DNA from 2 places in the Tsukamurella pulmonis genome. Region 1 is predicted to be linked to the other one. Evidence: riboswitches for the same ligand, from Rfam matches in the RefSeq annotation. Region 1 holds a riboswitch; the other holds the start of a gene.
What was found. A riboswitch is a leader RNA that binds a small molecule or an ion and turns the genes downstream of it on or off. The one in region 1 is predicted to bind cyclic di-AMP.
Positions count from the first base shown of each region.

Region 1 (3,393 bases):
CCTCACCGACCGGTGCAACCTGCGGTGCACCTACTGCATGCCCGCCGAGGGACTGCCCTGGCTGGCGAACGACCACGTGCTGACCGGCCCCGAGATCGACCGACTCATCACGATCGGCGTCCGCGACCTCGGAATCACGGAGATCCGATTCACCGGCGGTGAGCCGTTGCTGCGGGCCGACCTGGACCGGATCGTCGCGCACGCGGCGTCGCTGGAACCGCGCCCCGAGATCTCACTGACCACCAACGGCCTCTCTCTCGCGCGGCACGCGGCGAAGCTCGCCGGGGCCGGGCTCGACCGGGTCAACGTCTCGCTCGACACGGTCGATCGCGAGGAGTACGCGAAGGTCACCCGGCGCGACCGCCTCGACGACGCTCTGGCCGGCCTGCGCGCCGCCGCGGACGCCGGCCTCACCCCGGTCAAGGTCAACGCCGTCCTCGGGCCGGGGCGGCTCGACGACGCGCGCCCGCTGCTGCGACTGTGCCTCGACGCGGGCTACGAGCTGCGGATCATCGAGCACATGCCGCTCGACGCGGACCACACGTGGGACCGCAGCACCATGATCACGGCCGAGCACATCCTCGCCGAGCTGCGCCGCGAGTTCACCCTCACGCCGCACGCGGAGCCGCGCGGCAGCGCGCCCGCCGAGCTCTTCACGGTCGACGGCGGCCCGTCGACGGTGGGCGTGATCGCCTCGGTCACGCGCCCCTTCTGCGGCGATTGCGACCGGGTGCGGCTCACCGCCGACGGCCAGATCCGCACCTGCCTGTTCGCGGCCGAGGAGACCGACCTCAAGCCGTTGCTGCGCGGCGGCGCGACCGACGAGCAGATCGCCGACGCCTGGCTCGCCGCGATGCTCGGCAAGCAGGCCGGACACGGCATCGACGACCCGGCGTTCCTGCAGCCGTCGCGCCCGATGAGCGCGATCGGGGGCTGAGCCGTGCTGATCCGTTACTTCGCCGCCGCCCGCGCCGCGGCGGGGGTCTCCGAGGAGCGCGTCCCGGTGCCCGACGGTGCCTCCGTCGCCGAGGTGGCCGAGCTCCTGGCCGAGCGCCGCCCCGCGCTGAGCGCCGTTCTGCCGCGCTGCAGCTACCTGCTCGACGAGGTCGCCGTGCGCGACGTCGCGGCACCCGCATCCGGGGCGATGCTCGACGTGCTCCCGCCCTTCGCCGGCGGCTGATCCGACCGACACCCCCGGGTGACATCGATCACACTCCGCAAAATCACGGTCCGGTAACGGTTGGGCCACGGGGCGGGGTCTGTTACCGTCGCTGAGGGCCGCAGCAGCAGCCACCCGGATCGTTCGCAGCGCAGAGCTTCGTCCAGTGTCCGATTCGGGAAAGCACCACGATCTACACCTGGACGAAGGCGGAGGAACCATCCGCGGCCGCACGGCCGCAGGGCGCACGCCCTAGGGGTCAAGCCGGGCAACCGGCCGAGCAGCCTCTCGCTCGAACCCGACAGCTAACTTCGCACGCGCGTAGAGAGGAAAGACTTCACACGATGACCGGTCGTCACCGCAAGCAGTCCACCACCAGCCTGAGCGCCGCGAAGATCGCCGCCGCCGGCGCGATGCTCGGTGGCGCAGGTTTCGCGCTCGCCGCACCCGCCGCGAACGCCGCCCCCGATTCCCAGTGGGACCAGGTCGCGCAGTGCGAGGCCGGCGGAAACTGGTCGATCAACACCGGCAACGGCTACCACGGCGGCCTGCAGTTCAGCCCGTCCACCTGGAACGCCTACGGCGGCCAGCAGTACGCGCCCACCGCGAACCAGGCCAGCAAGGCCCAGCAGATCGCGATCGCCGAGAAGGTCCTCGCCGGCCAGGGCAAGGGCGCATGGCCGTCCTGCGGCACCGGCCTCGGCGCGCCGACCCCGCGCACCGTCTCCCCGACGGACACCGGCGCCACGAAGCCGGCCACCAAGCCCGTGAGCAAGCCGGCCGCGAAGCCCGCCGCCAAGCCGGTCGCGAAGCCCGCCGCCAAGCCGGTCGCGAAGCCCGCAGCGAAGCCCGTCGCCAAGCCTGCGGCCAAGCCCGCCGCGAAGCCGGTCGCCAAGCCCGGCCAGTCGGTCAACGCGAAGTACATCGAGCAGGTCATCTCGCAGGCCCAGAGCGGCGGCCAGCAGGTCGATCCCGCCGTGCTCTCCATGCTGCAGCAGGCGGCCGCGAAGGGCTACTGAGCCCACGCGCTCCATCACGTCCCGAAGGGGGCCGACGGCACCACGCCGTCGGCCCCCTTCGTCGTTCGCGGAGGCATCCCGGTCGATCGGTGATCGAATCACGGTCGGGTAACGTTTTGCAGTCGCACACTATCTGCTAGGTTCATCACCGGTCGTGTTCGCGACTGCAAAGCTCGGCAGGAAAGAAGGCCCGATGTTCACTCGCCACCGCACCTCACGGACCGCAGGCAAGCTCGCCGCCGCCGGTGCGCTGTTCGCCGCCGCGGGGCTCGTCGTCGCCGCACCCGCCGCCGCCACGCCCGGCTGCCCCTGCAACCCCGTCGCACCCGCCCCGGCTCCGGCCCCGAGCGCTGCGGCCCCGGCACCGGGTGCGTCCGTCACCCCGGCGAAGCCGGCCAAGCCCGCCCCGGCCCGTCCGGGCGCCGGGCAGCCCGGCCAGGGCGCCGTCGTGCCCGGCGTGATCCCCGTGGTCGTCCCCGGCGGTGTCGCCCCGGGCGTCGGCACCGCCCCCGGCGGCGCCGGACGGACCGGCGCGGGCAACGGCGCGCGCGGCGCGGCCCCTGCCGGTGTCGCAGCCCCCGCGGGCATCGCAGCACCCGCCGGCGTCGCAGCGCCCGCGGGCGTCCTCCCCGTCCCCGTCGGCATCCCGGTGGGCGTCGGCATCCCCGCCGGCGTCGGAATCCCCGCCGGTATCGGCATCCCCGCGGGCGTCGGCGCGGCCGGGCCCGCTGCTCGTGCGGGCGCCGGTGCGGCGGGCGGAGCCGCCGGTGTCGGTGCGGTCACCCCCGGCACCCGTGCGGGTGTCGGCGCCGCCGGCGCTGCGGGCCCCGTCGGCGCGGGTGCGGTGGCGCCCGGCGCGCGGGCCGGTGTCGGCGTCGACGGGATCGGCGTCCCCGGCACCAGCACCGGCGTCAAGCCGGTCCGCCCCGTCTACCCGGCCACCGCGAACGTGCCGCAGCGCCCCGCCAACCCCGGCATCACCATCCCCGACGGCGTGCTGGGCGCGCCCGTCGTGCCCGGACACCTCGGTGTCCCCCTGTTCGCGCCGCGGGCGTGTGACCCCACGAAGGTCACCACGTGCGCGGCCCGGTGACGAAGTAACGGACCGGTAGACAGTGGGTCGGCGGCTACGCGCTGCCGACCCACTCGTCTGTTCCGTCCCGGAACAGCTGGTGCTTCCAGACGGGGAGCGCCTCTTTGACCGCGTCGACGATG
Region 1 covers NZ_FNLF01000002.1:4,018,326-4,021,718, forward strand. Annotated here, with positions in the region: gene moaA (GTP 3',8-cyclase MoaA) at 1-937, shown strand, start outside; gene BLQ62_RS19735 (MoaD/ThiS family protein) at 941-1,180, shown strand; cyclic di-AMP (ydaO/yuaA leader) riboswitch at 1,337-1,493, shown strand; gene BLQ62_RS19740 (transglycosylase family protein) at 1,504-2,178, shown strand; gene BLQ62_RS19745 (hypothetical protein) at 2,372-3,271, shown strand; gene BLQ62_RS19750 (molybdenum cofactor biosynthesis protein MoaE) at 3,306-3,393, opposite strand, start outside.

Region 2 (3,393 bases), 980 kb from region 1:
GCGGCGGCGCCGAACCAGACGGTCTCGATGTCGCGGGAGCGCACCAGGTCCCGGGCGCGGGAAAGAGCATCGGGCGTGGGCAACAGCAGCGTCGTGGGGTGGCGCACCACCTCGAAGGGCTGCGCGGCGTCGTACTCCTCGCTGTCGCGCCACCGCGAGGCGTAGACGACGAGCTCATCGGCGGGCAACTGCCGGACGAAGGCCTGGAGGTAGGTCTGGATGCCTCCGGGGCGGGGCGGGAAGTCGTTGGTGACCAGCAGCGTGCGCGGCATGGTGCCCAAGCCTAGCTAGAAGCGCACCGCCGAGTTGTACGGCCCCGCGGCGTCGATCGGCACGACCTGCACCGGGACGCCGAACGTGGAGGCGTGCACGACCTTTCCGTCGCCGACGTACATGCCGACATGCGTGGCGGCCGAGTAGTAGACGATGATGTCGCCCGGCTGCAGCTCGCCGCGGGAGACGGGGCGGCCGCCGCTCAGCTGCGCCTGCGAGGTGCGCGGCAGCGACTTGCCGGACTGCTGGTAGGCCCACACCATCAGGCCCGAGCAGTCGAACTGGCCGGGGCCCGTGCCGCCCCAGGCGTAGGGCATGCCGACGCGGGTCAGCGCGGCGCGCACGGCCGCGAGCTCCGACGTGCTCCCCGGCGGCACCTTGCTGGGATCGAACGGCGTGGGCGGCCCGATCAGCGACTGGCGCTGCGCGCCGGTCAGCCGGTCGTAGATGGCCTTGATGCGCGCGACCTCCTGCGCGAGGCGCGACTTCTTCTGCTTGAGGTCCGTCGCCTTGCGCTCGGCGTCGGTGCGCGTGTTCTCCGCCGCGGTCGCGGCCTCGGCGGCGCGGGTGGCGGCGGAATCGGCCGCGGCCTTCGACTTCTTGTAGGCGTCGACGGTGGCCACGACGTCACGGTTGATGAAGTCGAGCGTCGACATCTGATCGAGCATCTGCTGCGGCGAGTCGCTGACGAGCAGCGCGTACGTGCGGTTGGTGCGCGAGCCCTTGTAGTTGGCCACCACCACGGCGTCGATCTGCGGCTGCAACGCCGCCTGCCGTGCCTTCACCGCGGCGACCTCACGCTTCGCGGCGACCAGCGTGGCATCGGCCGCGCGCTTGGCGGCGGTGGCCTTCTCGGCCTCCTCCTGCGCCGCCTTGGCCGCCTCGTTCGTGCCCGAAGCCTGCTCGGAGAGCTTCTCGTACTGCTTGAGCGCGGCGTCGGCCGTGTCGGGATCCGCGGTGGCGCTGCCGACCACGGTCAGCCCGGCCACGAGGGCGAGCGCCGCGGACGCGGCGGAGCCGCGCAGCGCCAGGGAGCGGGTGTGGGAGGTCGATGACACGGCCGAGCAGGTCCTTCCAGAGCTGGAGCACGATTGCGAAAGCAACCGTTGCCAGGTTACGTCAGTAACGACGGGCGGAGTAGACCGACATCTCGTTGAGCGGGCTCACCTTGACCGGGATGCCGTAGTTCACCGAGTGGACGACCTTGCCGTTACCGATGTACAGCGCGGCGTGGCTGCCGCCGTTGTAGATCACGATGTCGCCGGCCTGCAGGTCGGAGATCGGAATCGAGCGACCGCCGCCGAGCTGGCCGTAGCTGTCGCGGGGAACGGTGATGCCGGCCTGCTTCATGGACCAGTAGACCAGGCCCGAGCAGTCGAACGAATTGGGGCCGGCGGAGCCGTACGAGTAGGGCAGGCCGGTGCGCGACAGCGCGGCCTGCACGACCTTCGCCTTCGCACCGCCGGGGCGCGCACCCGCAACCGTGGTGACGCCGGGCTTGGGGGCGACGGCCACACCACTGACGACGCCGGGGCGCGCGGAGGTGTTGTGCGTCGCGACGGTCTGCGCGGGCTTGGCGGCCGGCTTCGCCGCGGGCTTCGCCTTCGCCGCGGGCTTCGCGGCCGGCGCGGGGGCGGGCTTCGCCTTCGGTGCGACGGGGGCCGGCGCCGCGGGGGCGGGCGCTGCGAACGCGGCGGCCGGAGCCGCGAGGGTACCGATGGTCACGGCGCCTGCTGCGAAGGCACCGCGAGCGGCGGTGGCACCTCGGCTGGGCTGCGGCTGAAGTCGGTGTTTCGCCACGAAGCGATTCTCCTAAGTTTCTTCCCGACCGCCGACCGAGTTAGCTGACGGGTTCGGGCGAGGAAGATGCCCTACCCCGGAGGCGTGAGCCTCCGGCGATTCACCCCGGATAACGTGTGTGGGTCCCCGGCGAAGCACTGGGGCTTCTTAGGCGGTGACCTCGGGAGACGGGGCGGCTTTCGCCCCGGGCACCTCCGCAAGGTCTCAGAAAGATTACGAAACGGAAACGCACCTGTCTAGCCGGACGCGCCGGTGTGGGCAGAAACGCACAACCCACGGTGCATCTCAGCCCGCGCGTTTGGCCTGGTCAGGCACGACGCGCAGGCGCGGCAGCATTCCCTCGCCGGCGAACGCGGCGATTGCGTCACTCAGGTCCGGATCCGCCGTGACCGTGGGGTCCGCGGGCACCTCCAGCGGCCCGAGGAGGAAGCCCACCGAGCAGTCGCCACACGCACGGGGCTTGGCGGGGCAGGTGGAGCAGTCGATGTGCAGCGCCATGGCGGCGTCCCTTCGTCGTCGGTCTCGATGCCGGCGACGCTAGGCGCGGCGGCTGACAAGTTTCGTGCGCCCGTTCGGTCCGCGAGAACCTGTCGGTGGGGTGTTCTACGGTCGCGCCATGCAGCTGAGCCTGGACGACTGCGAGTCGGGCGTCGTCGACCCGCCCCTGCGGGAGGTGACCTTCGTCGTGGTCGATCTGGAGACCACCGGCGGATCACCCCGCGGCGGCGATGCGATCACCGAGATCGGCGCGGTCAAGGTGCGCGGCGGCGAGGTCCTGGGAGAGTTCGCCACACTGGTCGATCCGGGCTGCGGGATCTCCCCGCACATCACCCACCTCACCGGGATCACCACCGCGATGGTCACCGGCGCGCCCCGGATCGATTCCGTCCTCCCGTCCTTCCTCGAGTTCGCGCACGGCGCCGTCCTGGTTGCCCACAACGCCCGGTTCGACCTCGGCTTCCTCAAAGCCGCCGCGGCCGCCACCGGCACCCCCTGGCCGAAGCCCGCCTCCCTGTGCACCGTGCAGCTGGCCCGGCGCGTGCTGACGCGGGACGAGGCGCCGTCGGTCAAGCTCAGCGAACTCGCCCGCCTGTTCCGCACCGAGACCACGCCGAACCACCGCGCGCTCGACGACGCGCGGGCCACCGTCGAGGTGCTGCACGGGCTGATCGGACGGGTGGGCAACCTCGGCATCCACACGCTCGGGGAGCTGCGCGGGCACCTCCCGTCCGTCACGCCGCAACAGCGCGCCAAGCGCCACCTCGCCGACCCGCTACCGGAGCGCCCCGGCGTGTACCTGTTCCGCGGTCCGGGGAACGA
Region 2 covers NZ_FNLF01000002.1:3,037,787-3,041,179, forward strand. Annotated here, with positions in the region: gene BLQ62_RS14855 (glycosyltransferase family 4 protein) at 1-272, opposite strand, end outside; gene BLQ62_RS14860 (NlpC/P60 family protein) at 288-1,331, opposite strand; gene BLQ62_RS14865 (C40 family peptidase) at 1,393-1,998, opposite strand; cyclic di-AMP (ydaO/yuaA leader) riboswitch at 2,088-2,237, opposite strand; gene BLQ62_RS14870 (hypothetical protein) at 2,359-2,571, opposite strand; gene BLQ62_RS14875 (DEDD exonuclease domain-containing protein) at 2,690-3,393, shown strand, end outside.
Region 2: it holds a riboswitch for cyclic di-AMP, as region 1 does, so the genes downstream of both, BLQ62_RS14865 (C40 family peptidase) here and BLQ62_RS19740 (transglycosylase family protein) in region 1, are expected to answer to the same signal.